2 regions of the Kinneretia aquatilis genome follow, and region 1 is predicted to be linked to the other one. Evidence: predicted binding sites of a transcription regulator. Region 1 holds the regulator's gene; the other holds the start of a gene.
What was found. The regulator sigma-54, encoded in region 1, starts transcription at its own class of promoters, with help from an activator protein. The targets are predictions, from matches to a motif close to TGGCANGNAANCTGCTTT.
Positions count from the first base shown of each region.

Region 2: the regulator sigma-54 is predicted to act here: its motif matches at 2,200-2,217, upstream of exaC (acetaldehyde dehydrogenase ExaC).

Region 1 is NZ_POSP01000003.1:2,625,220-2,631,371, reverse strand. It holds gene C1O66_RS14465 (pre-peptidase C-terminal domain-containing protein) at 1-316, shown strand, start outside; gene C1O66_RS14460 (SGNH/GDSL hydrolase family protein) at 379-1,392, opposite strand; gene C1O66_RS14455 (RNA polymerase factor sigma-54) at 1,596-3,125, opposite strand; gene lptB (LPS export ABC transporter ATP-binding protein) at 3,224-4,033, opposite strand; gene lptA (lipopolysaccharide transport periplasmic protein LptA) at 4,030-4,668, opposite strand; gene C1O66_RS14440 (thiol:disulfide interchange protein DsbA/DsbL) at 4,857-5,531, opposite strand; gene C1O66_RS14435 (thiol:disulfide interchange protein DsbA/DsbL) at 5,597-6,152, opposite strand, start outside.
Region 2 is NZ_POSP01000003.1:824,029-830,180, forward strand. It holds gene C1O66_RS06865 (sigma-54-dependent Fis family transcriptional regulator) at 1-1,906, opposite strand, end outside; gene exaC (acetaldehyde dehydrogenase ExaC) at 2,325-3,845, shown strand; gene guaA (glutamine-hydrolyzing GMP synthase) at 3,944-5,548, opposite strand; gene C1O66_RS06880 (MFS transporter) at 5,583-6,152, opposite strand, start outside.

The DNA.
Region 1 (6,152 bases):
CCAGAACGTCACGCCCCTGGTCAGCGGCCAGGCTCAGACTGTCAGCCTGGGCCTGCGTCAGTCGCGGCTGTACAGCATCCAAGTGCCGCCGGGCCGTCGGCAGCTCAAGTTCCAGCTTTCCGGGGGCACGGGCGATGGCGATCTCTACGCCCGCCTGGCATCGGCGCCGAGCACCACGGTGTATGACAAGAAATCCGATGGCTCGAGCAATGCCGAAACCATCACTTTCGCCTCACCCGTGGCGGGCACCTACTATCTGCTGCTCAATGCCTACGCCCCGGTCCACAACGCGCGCCTGCTGGCGACCTTGAGCTGAAGCCAGGCGGCGCTGGCCGCCAGCTTCGGGGCCGGTGCTCCAGGCGACCGGCCCTTGTCTTTTCAGCTGCGGCGCTGGCGACCGGCGCGCAGGCCCAGGGCTGCCAGGCCCAGGCCCATCAGCAGCCAAGTCTGCGGTTCCGGCACGGCAGCCAGCATGCCCTGGCCGAGGTAGCTGTGGGTCAGCGTGGTCGGGTGGATGCGGTCCCAGTACATATAACTCTCGGGGCTGCTGCAGATGCTGCCGTCGGGCTGGCCGACATAGCCGGTGAAGCAGGCTTGGGTGACATTGCTGAAGCCGTAGAGCGCCGCGTTGTCGACCAGGGCTTGCTGCGTGCCCAGGGTGTCGAAATAACGGATGTCAATGCCGGGCAAGGTGCGCAGCTGGCCGATGGCCTGATTCAGGCCAAAGTTGAAGCCCAGGGAGAGCTGGTGGAGCTGGCCCGACAGGCCGGACGACAGGCCGGCCGGTGTCTGGCCCAGGTCGGGCAGGCCTGGCATCAGGAAGCTGCGCGCACCCAGGCCGTAGAGGGTCTGCACCGCGCTGCTGAGGTTCTGGATGGCCGCTTGCGCCGTGGCCTGCGAGAAACCCAGGTACTGGAAATCATTGGCCCCGCCCCAGAGCACGTAAAGGGCCTGGCTGTCGGCGGCCGAGCCAGCCAGGCCGGACTGGAAGGCGCCCACTTGCGAGAGCATGCCCGTGTTCTGCAAGGCGGCCGGGGCGCCTGCGGCCACCGCCGCGCCGTTGAGCCAGCCGGTTTGGGCACCGCCCCAGGCGTAGTCCTGCAGGCTCACGCCCAGGCCTTGGGCGAGGTGCTCGACGGCCACCTGGCCGTTGGAAAAACGACCCTGGAAATAGTTGCCCGGCTGGGGCACGGCGCCGCTGGTGGCGCGGTAGAAATTGCCGTTGTCCGAGAGGCTGTCGCCGAAGGCGATCACGCGGCTGTAGCTGGTGGCGGCACTGCTGCTTGTGGCCTGAGCCTGAGCTTGGGAGGGGGCGGCCCAGGCCAGGTTGGCGGCGAGTATCAGCAGCGCGGGCAGGCGGGCGCCGGCCGGGGAGCGGAGGGTGGTGTTCACGGCAGACCTTTCAAGTAACGATCCAAGTCAGCGGCATGATGGCATGTCTCGAAATGGGATTCACCTGAAATCGGTGTGCGTGTTCACGTTTGGGGGTGAACGGGTGAACGGGTGAACAGGTGAACAGGTGAACAGGTGAATGGTGAATCGTGGGGTGTGGTTCACCAGTTTACTGATTCACCCGTTCACTCAAGCTTCAACCTTCAAACCACCCGCCGCATCGTCGTCGTCCCGATGTGCATGCCTTCGCGGTATTTGGCGACGGTGCGGCGCGCGACCTGGATGCCTTGCTCTTCCAGCATGCTGGCCAGGGCGCTGTCGGAAAGGGGTTTGGCCGGGTTCTCGGCGGCGATGAACTGCTTGATCAGCTCGCGTACGGCGGTGCTGGAGGCCTCGCCGCCGGCCTCGGTGGACAGGCCCGAGCCGAAGAAATACTTGAGCTCGAAGGTGCCGAAGGGCGTGGCCATGTACTTGGCCGTGGTCACGCGCGAGATGGTCGATTCGTGCAGGCCCAGCTCATCGGCGATCTCGCGCAGCACCAGGGGCTTCATGGCCACGGCGCCGTGGCTGAAGAAACCTTTTTGCCGCTCGACGATGGCGGTGGAGACGCGCAGGATGGTGTCGAAGCGCTGTTGGATGTTCTTGATGAACCAGCGTGCCTCCTGCAGCTGGCCGCCCAGGGCGCTGTTGCTGATGCCGCCGCGCGTCTGGCGCAGGGCGTTGGCGTAGAGCTCGTTGATGCGCAGCTTGGGCGCGACCTCGGGGTTGATGATGACGCGCAGCTCGCGGCCGACCTTGCGCACGATCACGTCCGGGATCACCGCCGGCGCCTGGCCGCGGGCAAAGCGCCGGCCGGGCTTGGGCTCCAGGGCCACGATCAGGGCTTGCGCTTCACGCAGCAAGGCATCGTCGGCGCCGGTCAGCAGCATCAGGCGGCGGCTGTCGCGCTTGGCCAGCAGGTCCAAGTGCTTTTTGCAGATCATGATGGCGATCACCTGCGGCGCGCTGCGCGGCAGCTGGCGCAGCTGCAGCTCCAGGCATTCCGTCAGCTCGCGGGCACCGACGCCGGGCGGGTCCATGTGGTGCAGCCATTTGAGGGCGATGCGCAGGTGGTCGAGCAGCTCCTCGCGCTCGGCGGCGCTGTCCTCGTCACCGTCCGGCACCAGGGCCTCGGCGATGGCTTCCAGGCTGTCCTCGAGATAGCCGTCCTCGTTGAGAGAGTCGATCAGCAGGCGTAGCGCAAGCTGGTCGGTATCGCTGAGGTGCATGCCGGCCATCTGCTGGACCAGATGCTCTTGCAGGCTGATCTCGGCCGATTCCTGGTCGCTGCGTTCGCCGTCTTCATCGTTGCTGCCCGAGCCGCTGCCGCTGTTGCTGGGCAGTTCGCGGATGCCGTCGAAATCGTCGCCCTCGGTGCCGTTCTCCCAGTCCTCGCGTTCGGTGCTGCCGAAGTCTTCGGCCTGCAGCTCGGGTGTGGCCTCGGCCTCGGCGCCGCCGCCCAGCTCACGGTCGGCGCCGCTGTCCTCGGCGGCGCTGGCCGGGCGCAGCTCGGGCAGCTCGGGCGTGGCGACGGAGAAGTCTTCTTCGGTTTCGAGCAGCGGGTTCTGCGCCAGCATCTGCTCGACTTCCTGATTCAGCTCCAGCGTGGACAGTTGCAGCAGGCGGATCGATTGCTGCAGCTGCGGCGTCAAGGCCAGATGCTGGCTCAGTCGAACCTGGAGTGACTGCTTCATGGCGCGGGCTCAGGGGCAGTCGTGAGATGCAGGAATCCCTGCATCAGCCCCGCGCGGGGCTGCCGTGGCAGCGGGCGTGTAGGCATCCATGGCCGGCTCTACATGCGGAAATGTTCGCCGAGATAGACCTTGCGCACATCGGCGTTGGCCACGATCTCGTCCGGCGTGCCCTCGGCCAGCACCGAGCCCTCGCTGATGATGTAGGCCCGGTCGCAGATGCCCAGGGTCTCGCGCACATTGTGGTCGGTGATCAGCACGCCGATCTGGCGCGCTTTCAGGAAACCGATGATGCGCTGGATCTCCAGCACCGCGATCGGGTCCACGCCGGCGAAGGGTTCGTCCAGCAGGATGAAGCGCGGTTGCGTGGCCAGGGCGCGGGCGATCTCGACGCGGCGGCGTTCGCCGCCCGAGAGCGCCGGCGCCGGGCTGTCGCGCAGCTTCTCGATGCTGAGGTCGTGCAGCAGCGCTTCCAGCAGCTCCTTGATGCGCGGCTCTTTCAGCGCGCGGCCCTGCTCGTCGCGCTGCAGCTCCAGCACGGCGCGGATGTTCTGTTCCACCGTGAGCTTGCGGAAGATCGAGGCCTCCTGCGGCAGATAGCTCAGTCCCAGGCGGGCGCGCTGGTGGATGGGCAGGTGCTCGACCGATTGGCCGTCGATGTGGATCTCGCCGGCGTCGGCGCGCACCAGGCCCACGATCATGTAGAAGCTGGTGGTCTTGCCGGCGCCGTTGGGGCCCAGCAGGCCAACCACCTCGCCGCTGTTGACGCCCAGATGCACGTTCTTGACCACGCGGCGCACGCCGTAGCTCTTGGCCAGGCCCTCGGCTTCCAGGCGGCTGCGCGGGCCGGATTCGAGGGCGGCCACGGGCGCGTGATGGGGGCTGGCGACGCTGCTGTTGCTGCTGCTCATGGCGCTTTGCGGGGGCTCAGGCTGGTGCTGGGCTTGAGTTGCACGCCGGAGGCCGCGGCCGCGGGTGCCGAGGCGGCCTCGGGCGCGCCGCCGCGCGGCATCATCACCACACGGACCCGGCCGCTCGGGTGGGGCGAGGTCTGGCCGCCCTCGAGGGTGAAGACCTCGCTGCGGTTGTCGAACAGGATGACTGCGCCGGTCACCTCGTCGGCCACCGTCGTGCCCTGCAGGCGGCGCACCACGGCATTGCCGATGAAGCGCACGGTGTCGCTGCGGGTGTCGTATTCAAGCTGGTCGGCCAGGCCTTCGATGGCCTCGCCCGGCACATCGCGCGCCTGGCGGAAGCTGACCTGCTTGCCGGTCTGGCCATTGGCATAGACCTGGTAGTAGCCGTCGCCGGTTTCGCGCACATCGAGCTTCTCGGCGCGCAGCACCAGGCTGCCCTTGCTCAGCACCACATCACCGTTGAACTCGGTGCGCTGCTTGGCGATCTCGACGCTGCCGCCGTTCTTGGAGCTGATGTTCAGCGGCTTGGCGCGGTCGCCTTTTTCCGCCCAGCCCGAAGTCGAGGCCCCGCCCAGCAGCAAGGCTGCCAGCAAGCCGGGCAAGACGGAAAAGCGCGGTGACAGCTTCATGGGCAGCAGCAGGAGGGATGGAGGAGGGGGCAGGCCGGGCAATCGAATCAAGCGAGCACGCGTTCGCCGCCCGTGAAGGCGGCACAAAACTTGCAGGCCATTCTAGTACGGGCCTGGGTCAGCCCGGAGCGCCCGCCGTGCGTGAAGCGTGAGCATCACGCCGCGGTGCGTCCGGTGCCATCCATTCATCAGGCCTTGCCGCCGCGCAGCTGTTGGATCAGATGGTTGCTCAGGGCGAGGGCGGCCTGGTGGCCCACCGCGGCGCTCTGCCCCGGGCCAGCGGCCAGGCTGGGGCTGGTCAGGAAACGGCCGCCGATGCCCAGGGCTGGCACCGTCTCCGCACGGTAGGCAGCGGCCAGCTGGGCCGATTGCGCCATCCGGCTGTTGGCGGTGAAGGAGTTGAAGGCCGCCTTGAACTTGGCCTCTTCCAGGCCGAGGCTGACGGCGAATTGGGTGATGGCCTTCTCATCGCTGAGGTCCAGACGCTGGACATGGATGGCCTTGAACACGGATTCGTGGAAATCGCCCAGGCGGCCGAGACTTTCCAGCGCGAACATCAGGCGCTGGTGCAGCTTGTGCATGGCGCCCACACCCACATGGACCCGGCGGAAGCTCACATCGGCCGGCAACTGCTTGGCCCAGGCGCTGACATGAGGGTCGAAGGCGAAGCAGTGCTGGCAGGTGTAGAGGAAGAACTCGATCACCTCAATCTTGCCCGGTGTGCTCGGCAGCGGCTGAGCCAGGCGCAGATAGTGTTTGCCTTCCACCGGCGCCGCCCCCTGAGCCCGGCTCAGGGTCGGCAGGGCGGCCATGGCCAGCCCGAGGGTCGAAGAGAACTCACGGCGAGAGATCAAGGTCTTCATATCGGGGCGGGCGCTGGCGCGGTTCAGGGTTCAATGAGTTGAGGACAGCAGAGCAGGAAGAACGATCAGCCCTTGCTGGCGCGGGCCAGCTGGATCAGGTGGTCGGCCACGGCCAGGGCGCGGCGGCCGTTGGCCTGTTCGTTGTCGCCACGCAGGCCGGCGATCGAGGGCGAGGTCAGGTAGCGGCCGCCAATGCCCAGGGCGGGCACGCCGTCGATGCGGTAGGCCTCGGACAGCTTGGTGCCCTGGCCGGCCTTGGTGACCACGCCGAAGGCGTTGTAGGCGTCCTTGAACTTGGCGCCGTCCACACCCAGCTTCACCACCAGATCGGTGATGCTCTTCTCATCGTTGAGATCGAGGCGCAGCTCATGGAAGGCGTTGAAGATCTTGTCCTGCAGCTCGGCCGCTTTGCCCAGGGCTTCCAGGGCGTAGAACAGCTTCTGGTGCTGCTTGATCATGGCGTTGAAGCCCACATGCACGCGGCGGAAGGCCACATCGGCCGGCAGCTGCTTGATCCAGGGCGCGAGCACCGGCTCGAAGGCATAGCAATGCGGGCAGCCGTACCAGAAGAACTCGACCACTTCGATCTTGCCCGGCACGGCCACGGGCAGGGCCTGGGCC
Region 2 (6,152 bases), 1.8 Mb from region 1:
GGGCCTGTTGAACACAGCGGCTGGAGGCCTGGCGCAGGTCCAGCTCTAGCGGCGCCTCCTCCTTCTTCTCCTGCTCCTGCTCCGGCTGGACGTGCTCAGCCCGCGCCAGGGCTTGCAACTCTTCGGCCATGTCGTCGGGCAGGTGGCTCCAGCCAATCTGTGCCTCGTCGGCATCGAGCAGCGCGCAGCAGGTGCGCAGCACATTGGCCAGCTGGCGCAGATTGCCAGGCCAGCGATGGCGGGCGAGCAGCGCCAACACATCGGGCTCTACGCTCACACTGCAGCTCGGCTCCGCCTCGGTCAGCAGGCGCTGCACCAGGGCCGCGAAATCGCTGCGCTCCCGCAGCGGCGGCAGTTGCAGGCTGAGCCCGTTGATGCGGTAGTACAAATCCTCGCGGAAGCGCTGCGCGTCCACCTCCTCGCGCAGGCGCCGGTGGCTGGCGCAGATCAGCGCAAAGTCCACCGCCACCGGCTGCCCACCGCCCAGCGGCGAGACCTGGCGCTCCTGCAAGACCCGCAGCAGCCGCGCCTGCAGCGCCAGCGGCATGTCACCGATCTCATCGAGGAAGAGCGTGCCCCCATGCGCCTGGCGCAGCAGCCCTGGCGCCCCATCCTTGAGCGCCCCGGTGAAGGCACCCGGCCGGTGGCCGAACAGCTCCGCCTCGATCAGATGTTCGGGCAGCGCCGCGCAGTTGATGGCCACAAACGGCCCGGCGCGCCGCGGCCCGCTCTGGTGGCAGGCCCGCGCCAGCAACTCCTTGCCGACACCCGACTCGCCCTGCAAGAGCAAGGCAATCGGCTTGGCCAGCACGCGACGCGCCCGCTCGATCAGCTTGTGCACGGCCGCGTCACCGGTGTCGAGCGCGCTCAGTGCATCCGGGGCTGGCGCAGACGCTGGCGGCGCCGTCGTGAGTAAGGCCGTAGCAGCCGGCGGCGCCACGCGTGGGCGGGGCTGCTGGGGCCGGGCGCCATCGAGCCGCCCGTAGATCAAGCTGCCGTCCACCCGCTGCAGGCGCCGAGGCTGCGAGCCATGCGCTCCATGCACATCGGCCAGCAGCTCCTGCATGCGCAGCCCCAGCGCCGCCTCCACCGTGCAGCGACCGAGGGCACTGGGCGCCAGGCCCAGCCACTCGAGGCCCAGGCCGTTGGCGCCGAGGATGAGGCCGTCATCGGCCAGGGCCAGCAAGCCCTCGGTGACCGTGTCCAGCCCCTCGGGCCGGCTGTGCAGGCGCAGCACCAGGCCGCCGCCGTGACGCGCCACAAAAAGCTGGTGCTCGATCATGCGCGCGGCCGAGCGGGCCAGGCCCAGGGTGTGGGGGTGGTAGCCACGGCGGTCGCCCGAGATGTCCAGCACCCCAAGCAGGGCGCCGCTGGGGTCGACGATGGGCGCAGCGGCGCAAGTCAGGAACCCATTGCGCTCCAGATAATGCTCGGCGCCGTTGATGACGACCGGCCGGCCATCGGCCAGCGCCGTGCCGATCGCATTGGTGCCTCGCCACTGTTCCAGCCAGACGGCGCCGGGCCGCAAGGCCACCCGTGCGGCCTTGTCGGCAAAGCCATCGTCGCCCAACGCGTGCAGCAGCATGCCTTGCGGGTCGGCCAGGATGACCAGGCTGTCGCTGGCCCTCACCTGCTCGGCCACAAACTCCATCACCGGCCGGGCCTGGGCCAGCAAGGCGCGGCGCTGCTCCAGGGCCCGCGCCAGCTGGGCGGCCGACGCATGCGGCACCCCCTGCGGCCGCCCCTCGGGCGCCAGACCATAGGCCCGGCTGCGCTGCCAGCTGGCATGGAGTCGGGCATCGAGCAAGCCGGCGCCCAGCTCGCCGGTTTCCAGCAGCTGCCGGCGCGCCTGTCGCAGGCGGCTGGGCGGCGTGCGCAAGCTCATCAAGGCATTTGCAGCAGTCATCGCGTGTGTCTCCGTGATCGGCCCTTGTGAACGGGCTCTGAATCGGACGCGGCGCAGGTGTTGGCACCCGAGCCGCAGCGCGACCTTAACAGGCTCATGGCGCTTGCCAAGCCCTTGAGCTGGTTTTGCCCGCTTCCAGCACAAGCAGCTGGACTGCTGTGCCATGCCAGGCGGCCACCTGTCCTCTTTCGTGACAGTGGGGCGACACGGTGCGCGGCCAAGCCAGGCGGCCAGCCGTCTCGCCCCGCGCAGCAGCTGCCCCTTGCGCTCAAGTTCCGAGCAAACCAAAGCCTTGGCACGCTCCGTGCAACAAACCCTGCGGCTGGCCTGCTTGCCTCCAACCCCGCAACTCAGCACCTGGGATGGAGAGGGAGCGGGCCCAGACCTTGAGACCCCAACACAACACACGGAGACCGACATGCTTTACGCCAGCCCCAACACCCCCGGCGCCACACTCGCCTACAAAGCGCAGTACGACAACTTCATCGGGGGCCGCTTCGTGCCGCCGGTCAAGGGCGAGTACTTCGACGTCGTCACCCCCATCAGTGGCCAGGTCTACACCCGCGCCGCCCGCTCCACCGCCGAGGACATCGAGCTGGCCCTGGACGCCGCCCATGCCGCCACGGCCCAGTGGGCCGCCACCAATGCCGCCACCCGCGCCAACATCCTGCTCAAGATCGCCGATCGCATCGAGGCCAATCTCGAATTGCTGGCCTATGCCGAGACCGTGGACAACGGCAAGCCCATCCGCGAAACGCTCAATGCCGACATCCCGCTTGCCGCCGACCATTTCCGTTACTTCGCCGGATGCCTGCGCGCGCAGGAAGGCGCGCTGAGCCAGATCGACGACCACACCGTGGCCTACCATTTCCACGAACCGCTGGGCGTGGTCGGGCAAATCATCCCCTGGAACTTTCCCATCCTGATGGCGGCCTGGAAGCTGGCGCCGGCCCTGGGCGCGGGCAACTGCGTGGTGCTCAAGCCGGCGGAATCGACACCGATCAGCATCCTGGTGCTGACCGAGCTGATCGCCGACCTGCTGCCGCCCGGCGTGCTCAACATCGTCAACGGCTATGGCCGCGAGGCCGGCATGCCGCTGGCCACCAGCAAGCGCATTGCCAAGATTGCCTTCACCGGCTCCACCGCCACCGGCCGCGTGATTGCGCAGGCGGCGGCCAGCAACCTGATCCCGGCCACGCTGGAGCTGGGTGGCAAGAGCCCCAATGTCTTCTTCGACGATGTGATGGCGCAGGACGACGCCTTCCTCGACAAAGCGATCGAAGGCCTGGTGCTGTTCGCCTTCAACCAGGGCGAGGTCTGCACCTGCCCGAGCCGGGCGCTGATCCAGGAGTCGATCTACGACCGCTTCATCGAACGCGCACTCAAGCGCGTGGCCGCCATCAAGCAAGGCAGCCCGCTGGACACCGACACCATGATGGGCGCCCAGGCCTCGGCCCTGCAGATGGACAAGATCATGTCCTACCTGGAAGTGGGCAAGCAGGAAGGTGCGCAGCTGCTGATCGGCGGCGGCCGCAAGCAGATGTCGGGCGAGTTGGCAGGCGGCTATTACATCGAGCCCACGCTGTTCAAGGGCACGAACAATATGCGCGTGTTCCGCGAGGAAATCTTCGGCCCCGTGCTGGCCGTGGCCACCTTCAAGGACGAGGCCGAGGCCCTGCAGATCGCCAATGACACGCCTTACGGCCTGGGCGCCGGCGTCTGGACACGCGACGGCAGCCGCGCCTACCGCATGGGCCGCGCCATCCAGGCCGGCCGGGTCTGGACCAATTGCTATCACGCCTATCCGGCGCACGCGGCCTTCGGCGGCTACAAGGAATCCGGCATCGGCCGCGAAACCCACAAGGCCATGCTGGACCATTACCAACAGACCAAGAACCTGCTGGTCAGCTACTCGCCCAATGCTCTTGGCTTCTTCTGAGCCTCCAGCGCCGCTGGCTTGAAACAAAAAAAGGCGGCCTTGCGGGCCGCCTTTTGCTTTCACTCATGGCTTGAACCTGGGGTTCAAGACCTGAGAGATCATTCCCACTCGATCGTTGCCGGCGGCTTGCTGGACACATCGTAGGTGACGCGGTTGATGCCGCGCACTTCGTTGATGATGCGGCCCGAGGTGCGCTTGAGCAGGCTGTAAGGCAGCTCGGCCCAGTCGGCGGTCATGAAGTCGCTGGTCTGCACGGCGCGCAGGGCCACGACGTAGTCATAGGTGCGGCCGTCGCCCATCACGCCCACGCTCTTGACCGGCAAGAACACCGTGAAGGCCTGGCTGGTCAGCTCGTACCAGCTCTTGCCCGTGGCTTCATCCTTGGTATTGCGCAGCTCTTCGATGAAGATGGCGTCGGCACGGCGCAGCAGGTCGGCGTACTCCTTCTTCACCTCGCCCAGGATGCGCACGCCCAGGCCGGGGCCCGGGAAGGGGTGGCGGTAGACCATCTCGGGCGGCAGGCCCAGGGCCACGCCCAGGGCGCGCACCTCGTCCTTGAAGAGCTCGCGCAGGGGCTCCAGCAGCTTCAGGCCCAGTTGCTCGGGCAGGCCACCGACGTTGTGGTGGCTCTTGATGGTGGTGGCCTTCTTGGTCTTGGTGCCACCGCTTTCCACCACATCGGGGTAGATGGTGCCTTGGGCCAGCCACTTGGCGCCTTTGGCGCCGGCATCGGCCGCCTTGAGCTTGGCGGCCTCGGCCTTGAAGACATCGACGAACAGGCCGCCGATGATCTTGCGCTTTTTCTCGGGGTCGGTCACACCGGCCAGCTGGCCCAGGAAGAGCTCGCTGGCGTCCACGCGGATGACCTTGGCGTGCAGCTTGCCGGCGAACATGTCCATGACCATATCGCCTTCGCTCAGGCGCAGCAGGCCGTGGTCCACGAAGACGCAGGTCAGCTGGTCACCGATGGCGCGGTGGATCAGGGCGGCGGCGACCGAGGAATCGACGCCACCGGACAAGCCGAGGATGACTTCTTCATCGCCGACCTGCTCGCGGATCTTGGCCACGGCTTCTTCGATGTAGTCACCCATGATCCAGTCGCCCTTGCAACCGGCGATGTCGCGCACGAAGCGGGTCAGTATTTCCTGGCCCTTGACGGTGTGCGTCACCTCGGGGTGGAACTGCACGGCGTAATAGCCCTTCTCCTCGTTGGCCATGCCGGCGATGGGGCAGCTGGGCGTGGAGGCCATCAGCTTGAAGCCCGGCGGCATGGCGGTGACCTTGTCGCCATGGCTCATCCAGACCTTGAGCATGCCATGACCTTCCAGCGTGGCATGGTCCTGGATGCCGTCCAGCAGCTTGGTGTGGCCATGGGCGCGCACTTCGGCGTATCCGAACTCGCGATGGTCGCTCCACTCGACCTTGCCGCCCAGCTGCACCGCCATGGTCTGCATGCCATAACAGATGCCCAGCACCGGCACGCCCAGGTCCCAGACGGCCTGCGGTGCGCGCAGCTCGTGGTCCTCATAAGTCGAGGCATGGCTGCCCGACAAGATGATGGCCTTGGGCGCGAAGCTGCGGATGAACTCGTCCGAAACATCGTTGGGGTGGATTTCGCAGAACACCGCCGCCTCGCGCACGCGGCGCGCGATCAGCTGGGTCACCTGGGAGCCGAAATCGAGGATCAGGACTTTGTCATGCATGGTCGGGCTTTCACTCTCTGTCTGGATTCTGAATTCAGGGGCCGGCGGGGGCGGCCGGTGCGGCGTCGGCGCCAGGCGCTTGCTGAGGCAGCTGGGCAAAGTGCCGCCAGGCGAAGAACAGGGACAGCGCCTGCAGCGCGGCGCAGAAGTAGAACGGGGCGCCAATGCGCCAATCGCCCTTGGGCAGCTCGCTGACCAGGTAGATCAGGCCCAGGCCCAGCACCGGCGCGATCACAGCCATCAGGCTGTTCAGCGAGGAGATGGCACCCATGGTCTCACCCTGGTTGCGGGCATCGGCGGCATTGGAAATCTGGCTTTGCAAAGCCGGACCGGCGGCATAACTGAGCACACCCACGCCAATGGCCGCATACATCATCCAGCCGGCGCTGGACAGGCCCCAGATGGTGTTGGTCAACACGGCCGAAGCCAGGCCCAGCAGCACCAGGCGCGCGGCCGACACCCGTTTGAGGATGTGTTTGAGCAGCACCCCCTGCACCAGCACCGCCATCACACCGACGGCAAACAGGGACAGGCCGTTGTCCTTGGGTCCCCAGCCGAATTTGTAGGTGGTGTACATGACCCAGCTGCTTTGGAGAATCATCTG